DNA from 3 places in the Paenibacillus sp. sgz302190 genome. Region 1 is predicted to be linked to each of the others. Evidence: riboswitches for the same ligand, from Rfam matches in the RefSeq annotation. Region 1 holds a riboswitch; each other region holds the start of a gene.
What was found. A riboswitch is a leader RNA that binds a small molecule or an ion and turns the genes downstream of it on or off. The one in region 1 is predicted to bind cobalamin.

Region 1 (3,955 bases):
AACACGTGCATACATAGTACCTAGTCCAAGACCGAGCGTAACTGCGGGTAAAACCAGATTGGACGCGCCGCTGCGGCCCATGGAGGGAAACCAGCCGAGCCGGACGGAGAACAAATAGATCAAAAGAAAGCCGAGCAAAAACGAAGGAAGAACAGACCCCGCAAGCGCCAAAAACCTGCCGGTTCGATCCAGCCATCCGTTGGAAAAAATAGCTGTCGTAATTCCCAAGCCAAAAGTAAGGAATACCACGATGACAAATCCGGCTGCAGCCAATTCTAAAGTTGCGGGCAACCTTTTGACGAGTTCATCCAGTACCGGTTCTTTGGAAACGTAAGATTGACCCCACTGCCATGTGAAAACGTCGCGCAGCCAATGGATGTACTGCATCCATAGCGAATCCGTGAGCCCCAGCTGCCGGCGCAATGACGCCAACGCTTCCGGGGAAGCGGGCACATCGTGCGCCTTCAGCAGGATGGCAGCCGGGTCTCCGGGAGATACTCGCATCAAAATGAAAGTCAAAGTAGAAACCATAAATATAACGATGACGAGTTGGGCCACACGTTCCAACCAAAAGCGAATCATTGAATGCTTCACCTGTTATTCCGTCATATCGACTTTAGAATGAATGTAATAGTACTCGATCGGATGAGGAGTAAATCCTTGCACGCCTTTTTTAGCGCCAAATACATTATTGGGATGAACGATAAACGACTGCGGCAGATCGGTGTTCACAATTTCCTGGGCTTGTACGGCCAATTGATTTCTTTGGGCCGGATCCGACGCCAAAAGAAGTTGATCCAGAATCTGTTCCAACGGCTGCGACACGTACCGGCTGACGTTGGACTCGCTATTCGACCGGTAGAACGTGTTCAAAAAATATTGCGGTTCGCCTGTATGCGCCGTTAACATGCTGTACATCGATAAATCCCAATCATCCTTCAGCAAAGCGTCATCGATATTTTCCACTTTGCGAATGTTGATCTTAATGCCTTCTTTTAATAACTGGCTTTGGATGACCTCGGCCATGACGGACAGCTCCGGCCGCTGCGGAAAAGTTAACAGTGTCGCCTCGAACGGTTTCCCCTGTTTTTCCCAAATCCCTTGCGCATTTTTCTGCCAGCCGCCCTGTGTCAGCAATTGCCCGACAGTGAGGTTTTGCGCCGCACGTTCTACTTTACCAAACGGAAGTACGCTTGGAAATGGGCCTTTTGCTGCAGTGCCGTAACCCTTCATAACCGTACCTGCAATAGCCTCCCGCGGAATCGATTGATCTACCGCCCTCCGGTTAGCCGCATCCTGGAACAAGAGGGATTTCATATTAAAAAGCATCATGTGTGTCCGAAGCGACGGAGCCGACAGCACCTTGGTCTTGTTGTCCTTTTCCAACAAGGCCGCACTGTCGATCGGAATATCGGTCGCGACATCCGCCTGGCCCGACTGCAGCGCCATCAAACGGGCATTGCCATCCGTTACGAATTTCATCGTGACTTCGGACAGTAAGGCCGGTTCTCCCCAGTAATTCGGATATCTCTCGACGACAAGCGAATCGTCTTTGTTAAACTGTTTGATTTTAAACGCCCCCGTCATGGCGGGGTAACCGTTTTTCGCATCCATCGACGCCGTATCCACGATAATCGTGGACGGATCTGCCAAATTAGATACCAATGCGGCATTCGGCTTGTCCGTTACGATTTTCAATTCATGCGGCGCGACGACCTCCACGGATTTCAGCTGCAGCAAATCTTTGGCTAAATGGCTCTTCTCAATCGAGCGCTGCAGCGAGCTTTTGACACTTTCCGCATCCATCGCCTTTCCGCTATGAAAAGTGGCGTTTTCCTGCAGTTTAAACACCCATGTCGTCGGATCTTCCTGCTTCCACTCTTTGGCCAGCCAAGGAGCGGGCTCCAACTTTTCGTTGAGACGAACCAGTGTTTCACCGGCGCCGGAACGCATAACGTCCCAACTGTCCGCTCCGTGGGGGTCTACGCCGGAAGGCTTCCACGTGTAAGCTACGGTCAGCTTTTTGGCTGGGGACGATTGCTTTGTGTCCGTTCCGCTCGTTTTGTCCTGCGTAGAACATCCCGCCAGCGAAAGCACAACCGCTGCAATCACTCCCCATTTAATCAGCGAAAATCTGTTTTCCATTGTTCTCATCTTGCATCCCCCTTTTAGTAAAAAACAAAAAAAGCACACCCGACCCAAGACAAGCAGTCGGAAATGCTTTTTATACGCGTACATGGCTAGACAACGGCTAAAACCGCTTCAGCATGAAGGGGTTCATGGACTTAGACATTTTACAAATGAGCACATCCAACCACCTCCCTAATATCCCGTAGATCTAACAGTGATGTTGAAACAGGCAGGTCTCCTGACTAAGAGTATGACTTCCGGACCTTCCCGGGTTTATGGCCCAGTGGCTTTTCCGAAAGAAATCAGCCGGCATGGCTGAACCTCATGTACAGTGGCGGGTCCGTGCCGGAATTAAACCGGACTTCCCTTTTAAGCGATTAAAGCTTAGATACAAACTTTAACTACACCTATTTCCAAAATATGAAGTTGTGAGAAACTCTCTTAATATTAGTTATGAAACCCGAAAATGTCAATGTACGAAAGTTCGCACGCTTAACCGATCATTTGCTGCGAAATGGAATGAGTTTGCGCACGCGCTCGTCTCTCAGCCAAACTCCACCCCAAGCCAGGACAGCAAAATATACCGGAAATAAAATATGCGTAAAAAGCGGCGCGTCCATTCGAATATGCGTGGCAACCACCCCGCCAAAATAAGCGGTCAGCAGCAGCGCACCCAGAAAAGATGTACGAGGAACGGCGTACAGAATGGTAGAAATCAGCCCGAGTATGCCAATTACGGCGATATGGTGCTCGGCATAGCCGAGAGCAACTGTGCCTTCTACAACGGGTACGGGTTGAATGAACTTAAAAATGCTATCGAACAGCATAAACAAAATAACCAGCCAGCTCATGATTCGCGCCGTCCAGAGCCTGCCCCTTGATATTTCGGTTCTCATGATTTCCTCACCCTTCTTAGCAATGTTATGCACTCATATTATCATAAACACAGGGGCAAGATTTCTTCTTAATTGCTACATTCTAAAAAATTCCTCTCCCGCATTGGCAGGAAAACGGTCGGTCATTCCGGCATTGCCGGGCGTTCCCTGCCGTCCATCGGATACCATCGGATTACTTCGCGCGGCGGTCCCGCCAATCCTTCCTCCGCCAAAACGCCCTGCCAACGGACCCCGCCCGGCCCGTCTGTCGTATCGCCATTTTTAATAACGGGGCCGCTCTCGTATACATAATTCGATATGTTTCTTAGAAAGTTGGCGACTTCGGCAGGGTCGTAAACATGACGATGAAAAATCGCCTCATGATCGGTCACATCCAATTGAAGCATGCCGACCGAATCCATCAACAGCCAGTTTTCATCGCTGGGAATGTTAAACATCCTGACATTGGACCACAGTTCCAGCGGAGGCAGCGCCGTCTGTTCATAGCGTTCATGCAGTTCATGAAACATCTCTGTAGAAGCGAGGCACTCCCCGCTCGGGTTGAAATAGCAAAGCGCTTCGGGCAGTTGAAGCAGAACACCGGCGATGTCGGTCACGGCCAAAAGCTCAGGAAGCGATTCATAATCCTCAGGCAAAAGCGGCGCTTGATCGTCCATTTGACCAAACGTATACGTGGAGCGGATGCGGATGAACGCCTCGTGATCGGCGCAAGCCTGCCGTCCTTCGGGATATCCCCACGCCTGCTGGGCCGCGCGCTCCAAATTGTTCGGGAACGTATAAGGCCCGAAAAAGCCCATTGACCAGGCCCCGAATATCATGGCCTCCTCCGACGGGTCGCCCATGTCGTCCGGCCAGGGCCTGTCGACGACGTCAACCTGAATATACCCGTTGACTTCCGGACGGTATGGAACAAGCAGGCTGGGGCCGCC
Region 2 (3,955 bases), on a different contig from region 1:
GCTGACGCACTCTTCAACGGAGAGCTGGTTCGTCCGCGTGTAATAGAGCGATTTTAACCCGACGCGGGCAGCGTACAAATAATAGCGCGCAAGCTGTCTGGTCGTCACATCGCTGTTGACATGAAGCACCGTCGAAATGCCTTGATCGACATGCGTCTGGATTTCGGCAATCAGGTCAAGAATTTTGAATTGGTTCATTTGATACGCCGATTTATAGAAGAAGAAATTGTCTCTCCGCAAATACGGCATCGGGTAATACGTCGTCGAGTTCGCGTACGTCCGCGTTTCGATCGGCTCGACGATCGGCATGACGCTGGAAGTCGCATTCTGGATGTACGAAATGCTTTGCGTAGGAGCGATAGCCATTCTGTACGCATGGTAAAGCCCGTGAGCGCGCACTTCTTCCTTCAGCTTGGCCCAATCGTCCGGAGAAGGAATCTGCATGCCCTCGAACAGTTGTTTCACCTTGTCTGTGACCGGGCGGTAATCGGTTTGCAAGTAGCGGTCAAAATAAGCGCCGCCGGCATATTCTGAAAGCTCGAACCCGTCGAACGTCTCGCCCTTCGACTTCGCGATCTCCATGCTTTTTTCAATCGAGAAGAAATTCATCGCCATGAAAAACGTGCGGACAAAATCTTTCGCTTCTTCGCTCTCATAACTGATCTTGTTTTTGGACAAATATCCGTGCAGGTTCATCGCACCCAGTCCGACCGAGTGCAGCTCGCGGTTCGCCTTCGCTACGCCCGGCGCGTTGGCGACCGTCGTCATATCGCTGACGGAGGTCAGCGCAATCATGCCCTCGTGCACCGATTCGCGCAGCTTTTTCAGATCCATGACATTCGCTATGTTCAAGGAAGCCAGATTGCAGCTAATATCTCTGCGAATCAGGTTCTCATCGCCGTAATCGCCGATTTCCGACGTCTCTTGCAGCTGAAAAATTTCCGTGCAAAGGTTAGACATCTTGATCGCGCCGATCTGCTTGAGCGGGTGCGCCAAATTCGCATTGCTGCGGTTCATCATGTAAGGATAGCCGGATTCCAGCTGCGTCGTGGCGATTTTTACGAGCATTTCGCGGGCGCTCATCACCGGTTTCTTTTTGACTCTAGGGTCCGCCAGCAGCGTGTCGTACATCTCGTCCATGTCCATATCGTCAAGGTGCTTGCCGTACGCTTTGTATACCGTATAAGGCGCGAACACATGCAGCGGCTGGTTCTCTTCGGCCAGTTTGTAGAACTTATTCGGCACGATCAAACCGATCGACAGCGTTTTGAGGCGCGACTTTTCGTCCGCATTGATTTTTTTGCTGTCCAAAAATTCCATGAGGTCCCATCCGAAGATGTTGTAATACGCCGCTCCGGAACCTTTACGCTGGCCCATCTGATCCGCATAGGAAAAAGCGTCCTCCATAAGCTTGAGCACCGGCATAATGCCTTTGGCCGCACGCTCGACGCCTTTGATCGACTCTCCGCGGCCGCGCAGCTTGGACAGATTGACGGCCACGCCGCCGCCGATTTTGGACAGCTGCATGCACGTGCCCAGCACATAGTTAATCGAATTCAGCGAATCGTCCATCTCCAGCAGGAAGCAGGATACCATCTCGCCCCTGCGGCTTTTGCCGGCATTCAAAAACGTCGGCGTCGCAGGCTGCAGCCGCTGTTCCATCATCGATTTCGCCAACTGTTTCGCCGTTTCCGCATCGCCGCGACCCAAGTAAAGCGCCACAATCGCGACCCGGTCCGCATAATGCTCAAGATAAAGGGTTTTATCGTCACTGCGCAAAGCGTAATCCGTATAAAACTTCGAAGCCGCCATATACGAGGAGAATTCGAAGTTATATTCGTGAGTGATTTTGTATGTATCTTCAACTTCGGATGCGGAATATTTCTCGTAAACATCCTCGTAAAAGTTGTTATCTATCATGTAACGAACCTTCGAAGCCGTATCGGCAAAATGAAGGCTGTTGCGGTTCACTTCTTCCATAAATTCGTGCACGGCTTCCCGGTCTTTCTCCAATTGAAAAAAGCCGTCGACACCGCGCTGCATGATCTGGTTGTTTAACTCAATATGCCGCAATTGCGTGCACCTCCTGAACAAATCGCTGAACATCCTGCCGGGTTCCGGACAGTTCAAACTTGCCGAGCACAGGCACGCCGTAACGCTCGGCGATGCGGTCCGCGCTCTTTGCGAATCCATCTCCCCAATTCCGGTTCCCGCTGGCCGCTACGCCTTGGAGCCTAGGATGGTTCCGCTCCAAAAAGTGTGCGACTTTCTCCGGAATTTGACCAAAGCCTGTCGTATAGGTGACAAGCACGAAAGGTTCATCCATCTTCATCGCCTCTTCAATTTGAACCGCAGGCAAATTTAATTTTTTAATAAATCTGCGGACATTTCCCGTCTTGGAATCGTAAGCAATCAGCATGGGATTTCGTCTCCTTCTGTCAAAACCATTAAAATGGCGCATTCGGCAAAAAGAAGGACCGAATACGCCACAGGAACATGCGAACATAACGCCTGCCACTGGAGTGGGAGTCTGGACACCTTCCTATCTGCCGTAGGGGTGATTCTTACGAATAGGCAGGTCTCCTGGCTTGGGATCATCATTCCCATCCGCCTTCCCGGCTTTCCTATCGGAGCAAGCCAGTGGCAATCGGATGAAAACTCCTCCTGAACAGTGGCGGGACCGCGCCGGATTTGCACCGGACTTCCCTATTAAGCTTCGTGCGTGTCTCTAGAACGCGAAGCACCTATCCATCACGAGATATAGTTGATAGATTTCAATTTATATCAAGATATAGTGTTTGTCAATGAGCAAATCCGACTATCAAACCTCGAAAATCTCTCATTTCGGAAGCCTCGTTCAGCTATAAAAAACGGCAAAAAATATGTGGATAAAAGGCGTGAAATGGCAAAATAAGGAACGTCATTTTCGGCTGTTCCTTGTCCGGCGCGGGCTAAATCGGAGTCCTGATTTCATCATTCAGAGCAATGCGCTGGGGATATTCGCTTGCAAATCTGGGGATAAACTGGGGATAATCCGGTACGAAAGTGGTGCACCAAAAACAAAAAAATAGGTCCATGCCAGCATCCTCATAGGCCTTTAGGACCCCCATGCAACAACAACGGGACGAAGCCCTCTCTACCAAATAAATCCAATTTCATGCCAAAACACCAAACAAAGCTATCCAGGGACGGAACAACGCCCTGAATAGCTTTAAAAATTGAATGATACAAGTCCAGCCGGTCGATTTATCCGTTGCGCTTTTGGAAATCGGCCATAAAGTCAGCCAACGCTTTGCAGGAAGCATATGTCACCGCGTTGTAAGTCGAAGCTCTTAATCCGCCTACGCTGCGATGGCCTTTCAAACCGACAAAGCCGTTCTGCTCGGACTCTTTAATAAATTTCTTCTCAAGCTCCTCATCCTGCAGACGGAACGTCACGTTCATCATCGAACGGCTGCCCGCATCGACCGGACTGCGGTAGAAGCCTCCGCTTTGATCGATCGCGCTGTAGATCAGGCCTGTTTTTTCGAGGTTGTTTTTTTCGATGGCCGCAAGTCCGCCCTGCTCTTGAATCCATTTCAGCACAAGGTTTACCATGTAGATGGAGTACACCGGCGGCGTATTATACAACGAGTTGTTTTTGCCATGGATTTCATAGCGCAGCATCGTTGGAATGGTTTTTGGCAAATCCTGGAGCATGTCCTCTTTCAGGATAGCGACGGTAACGCCGGACGGACCGAGGTTTTTTTGCGCGCCCGCGTAGATCATGCTGAATTTCGACACATCGACAGGACGGCTCAAAATGTCGCTGGACATATCGGCGATCAGCGGCACGCTGCCTGTGTCCGGAAAGCTTTGGAACTGCGCCCCTTCGATCGTTTCATTGGAAGTGAGGTGCAAATAGGCTGCATCCGGATGAATGTTGATTTCGCTTAAATCCGGAATTTTCATAAAC
Region 3 (3,955 bases), on a different contig from region 1:
GCCGAACGCCGGAATCCTGCACTCTGGACGTTAAAATGTCCAAAATTTGATCGTGTACGCCGATCGGTCTGCCGTATGTAAACCCGATATGCGGGTATTTCCGCTTAGCCTCGTCAATCGCCGCGGGAATATGAATTTTGGCATGACCGGCCGCAAATAAAATAATAGGTATGACCACAACCCGGTCCGCGCCAAGCTCGATACAGCGATCGATTCCTTGAGCGATGGTCGGCTCGACGAATTCAAGGAAACAAGTCTCTACGATAAAACCGTCCATCTTCCCGGCAATTTCCGCAATAAACTGCCGGACCTCCTCATTGCCTTCCTCATCCCGGCTTCCGTGCCCTACAAACAAGACAGCATTCATGTCTTTATCCCCTCCCAAAACTTCACCGTGCTCTATCCATAAAAAACGAACATGCTGGTATAACGTTCTAATCGCCGCAGACGGCGTTTTCAATGACGAATCCTTGCGCTTCCTGGTGGCGGTAGCCTTCTATTTCTTTAACGCGTTTAAAAAACTTGTGGAACCGCTCGTTCGGATGCCCTTCCCGCTTGTACCGCTCGACAATTCTGACGACCTGCTCGACGAGCTCCGACGGATCGATGCCTTCCGCTACCGGTTGGGCCGGATGCGCGTTTCTGCCGACGGTTTTGCCTCCCAAAAACAAATCGAACTTTTCCTTCCGGTATACGATGCCGATATCCTGCTGCACCGCGCCATAGCAAGCCATGCCGCAGCCGTTGAAGCCGATTTTCAGCTCCTTCGGTACCTCCAGATTGCCGATTCTTTGATGCAGCGCCTCCGCATAAGGAATCGATTCCCCTTTTTCCAGATTGCAAAAGTCGCAGGCTTTAATCTGCGCAACGTCGCCGATCGGCGAAAGCATGAGGCCGAGCTCGCTCAGCTCGGAAGTGATATCCTGCGGATTGTCCGTCTGGATGCGGACGATCAATTGATGGTGCGGCGAATATTCGATGTCGCCCCTGTCGCCGACGATTTCGCCCAGCGCGCATAACTGCGCCGCGCTCAACCGTTTATTTGCGATCCCCGGGCTTACCGCAAATTCAAAGATCGACTTTGTCGCGGTAAACGCCATCGGCTCCAAAGCCCCCGCAGCGCCGCCGCTGCCCCGGGAAACCAGCTCCAGCGCCTCCATCGCCAGCTGCAAAGGGCTGCTGGCTTGGGCCGCCGCTTGCGCTGCCTGCCGAACGGCCGGCTCTCCGCCGGCTGCGGCTCCCGCGCTTTCGCTCCGGTCTTCGGCCGGAGCCTCTTCCTCCTGCGCGAGCGCCCAAGGCTCCGCCTCGGCCCGCAGCCGCTGATGCGGCTTGAGCGGCTGCGTCTCCGCGCCCAGCGTATATTTGCGCTGATACCCCCGCGGGGTTATCAGCAGGCCGTCATAATTTTGGGTCGCCGAGTTGCCGATAATAATCGTTGTCAGCATCCCGATATCATGATTCAGCATATCGGCCAGCGTCGTTACGACGACGTGCTCCCGATCCCGGTATGCGCTCTTGACGATGCCGACCGGCGTTTGCGGCGAACGGTGCTGAAGCAAAATGCGCTGCGTCTCGACGATTTGCCGCGTCCTTCTTCCGCTGCGCGGGTTGTACAGCGCAATGACAAAATCCGCCTGCGCCGCGGCTTCCACCCGCCTTGCAATAAGCTCCCACGGCGTCAAATGGTCGCTCAAGCTGATCGTGCACGCATCGTGCATAATAGGCGCGCCCAGCAAGGATGCAGCGGAATTGATGGCCGAGATGCCGGGGATGATTTCAACTTCGACGCCGCCCGCTGGCGTCCACCCTTGCTCCATCAACACTTCGTAGACAAGGCCGGCCATCCCGTACACACCGGCGTCTCCGCTTGAGATGACCGCTACCTTTTTCCCCAGCTTCGCTTGTCTGACCGCCTCTTGCGCCCGGCTCACTTCCTCCGTCATTCCGGTTCTTACAATTTGTTGTTCCGAAATCAAGCCGGATATAAGATCGACATATGTATTGTAGCCGATGATGATTTCACTTTCTTGAATAGCCTCGCGCGCCCGCTTCGTAATATGTTCGAAACTTCCCGGCCCGAAACCGATGACGAGCAATTTCCCCGGCATAGCAATCACCCTTTCTAAAAACCTTTTGCACGAATAAAAAAGCATTTCCAACACAACATCATGTTAGAAATGCCTGGTTTGAACGTCTTTTCAATAAGCACAGGAGCAACCGCCCTCTAACACACCCTAATTCCTCGTAGGGCAAAAGTGTCGTTCAAACCGGGCAGGTCTCCTGACTTCGATCATACTCCCGGCGTCTTCCCGGGTATTGCCCAGTGACATGCTGCCAAGGAGAGGCTTTGCTCCAAAGCCCGATCGTTACAGTGGCGGGTCCGTGCCGGATTCTCACCGGACTTCCCTTTTAACTGAATGAAACGTATCATTCAGCACCTGGTTCCATCCATATGCAATTAAAATCATCCTATCATCAATCGTATGCATTGTCCATGCAATTATTCATAGACAGAGCGGTAGAGACCTTCCAGCAAACTCTTGTAATCGGCCGGATCGTACGCAATTTCGGAAAAGCCGACATGAATCACTTTGTTCGTCGTACGCACGACAAAAAAACTTTCTTCCGTCCGCTCCGGATCGATGTATGTATAACATTCCAGGTGAGTGCTGCCTGTTTTATTTTGCAAAAATTGCGTTGCCTCGATACTTAGATTTGCATATTTGGGCATGAAAACTCTCCTTCTTAACGAACGTTCTTTGCGGCGGCCCGATACCGGACAGAAGCGTAAAAAACAAGGTACAAACAGCTAAGAACCAGCATAAACACGCCGATAAAAACGAGCGCATCCCGCTGCTCCAGCAGCTTTATGGAATCTTGCGCGATCGCCCAGGGCTTGCGGAAAAAATCCCAGCTGTTATACCGCAAAAAGCGGCCCAAAAACACGCCAACGCTGCACAGCAGCAGCAAGACGCCGGCCAACATCCAGCTTGCGGCCGGGCGAAGCAGTCCCAACCATATTTCGTGCACGAGATAGAAGGCAAACAAGCCGACCCAAAGGGCAATAATCGCGGTAAAAGCGTTCAGCAATACGTCAAAATGTACGGGAACCGACGATTTCAAATATGTCAAATGCACCAGATCCGTCAACATATACGGAGCATTCGGCAAAAACAGGAGCCATACCAGCAATCCGATCAGCAGTCTGATGCGGAATGTTTGCTTCATATGCCACCAGTAACGAACGGCCAGCGCCGCCGCAAGCGGAATCCAGGCCAGCATCAAATTCGGCGCAATCAACCATCTGTACAGAAAGCTGCCCGACGACCCGTAAATACGGACCAGCAGCAGCGCCGTACAAGCCGCTGACGCGACCGCAAGCATACCGACCAAGTAAAACAATGCCCGATTCATTTGCACATATATTTTGAAATTCAGCAGGAACAGCTCCTTTCGACGTTTCTATTATACCGCACAATCTATGAAACACGAATTCTCTCTTTAATTTTCCGAATATTCGTACTATAATAAAACTATCACGATATCGCTTTCAAAATTTCATATTTGGAGGAGGATTCATTATGGGCGGACAGCAAACCGGCGGATTGATCTTTGTGTTCACAGGCACAAGCGGTTCCGGTCGCAAAACAATTGCGCACCAAATTGCCAAAGAGCTCGGCTTCTCATCGGTTGCATCTTACACAACACGAACTCCAAGACCTAAAGAAATCGAAGGCAGAGATTACAAATTCATTTCACGGAAAGCGTTCATCGATGCGGATATTAACGGTGAATTTTTTCAGACGGCGGAAATCGACGGAAATTTTTACGGAATCAAACGTGCGGACATCGATCAAGCTCTCAAGGAACACGGCTCTATTTACGTTATCGTCAACCGCTATGCGGCCAACCGTTTCAAATATGAGTTCGGCGAACGGGCTGTCCGAATTTTTAT

Region 2: linked by a shared signal. The riboswitch ahead of nrdI (class Ib ribonucleoside-diphosphate reductase assembly flavoprotein NrdI) and the one ahead of AC6RNO_RS02720 (ABC transporter substrate-binding protein) in region 1 are both predicted to bind cobalamin.
Region 3: linked by a shared signal. The riboswitch ahead of cobJ (precorrin-3B C(17)-methyltransferase) and the one ahead of AC6RNO_RS02720 (ABC transporter substrate-binding protein) in region 1 are both predicted to bind cobalamin.

Annotation. Positions count from the first base shown of each region.
Region 1 is NZ_JBZYAO010000001.1:633,366-637,320, forward strand. It holds gene nikB (nickel ABC transporter permease) at 1-582, opposite strand, end outside; gene AC6RNO_RS02720 (ABC transporter substrate-binding protein) at 598-2,154, opposite strand; cobalamin riboswitch at 2,342-2,556, opposite strand; gene AC6RNO_RS02725 (DoxX family protein) at 2,631-3,026, opposite strand; gene AC6RNO_RS02730 (DUF4261 domain-containing protein) at 3,149-3,955, opposite strand, start outside.
Region 2 is NZ_JBZYAO010000070.1:747-4,701, reverse strand. It holds gene nrdE (class 1b ribonucleoside-diphosphate reductase subunit alpha) at 1-2,073, opposite strand, end outside; gene nrdI (class Ib ribonucleoside-diphosphate reductase assembly flavoprotein NrdI) at 2,060-2,419, opposite strand; cobalamin riboswitch at 2,557-2,763, opposite strand; gene serC (3-phosphoserine/phosphohydroxythreonine transaminase) at 3,247-3,955, opposite strand, start outside.
Region 3 is NZ_JBZYAO010000005.1:31,976-35,930, reverse strand. It holds gene AC6RNO_RS08240 (CbiX/SirB N-terminal domain-containing protein) at 1-367, opposite strand, end outside; gene cobJ (precorrin-3B C(17)-methyltransferase) at 435-2,108, opposite strand; cobalamin riboswitch at 2,254-2,457, opposite strand; gene AC6RNO_RS08230 (hypothetical protein) at 2,501-2,731, opposite strand; gene AC6RNO_RS08225 (DUF1361 domain-containing protein) at 2,746-3,414, opposite strand; gene AC6RNO_RS08220 (guanylate kinase) at 3,582-3,955, shown strand, end outside.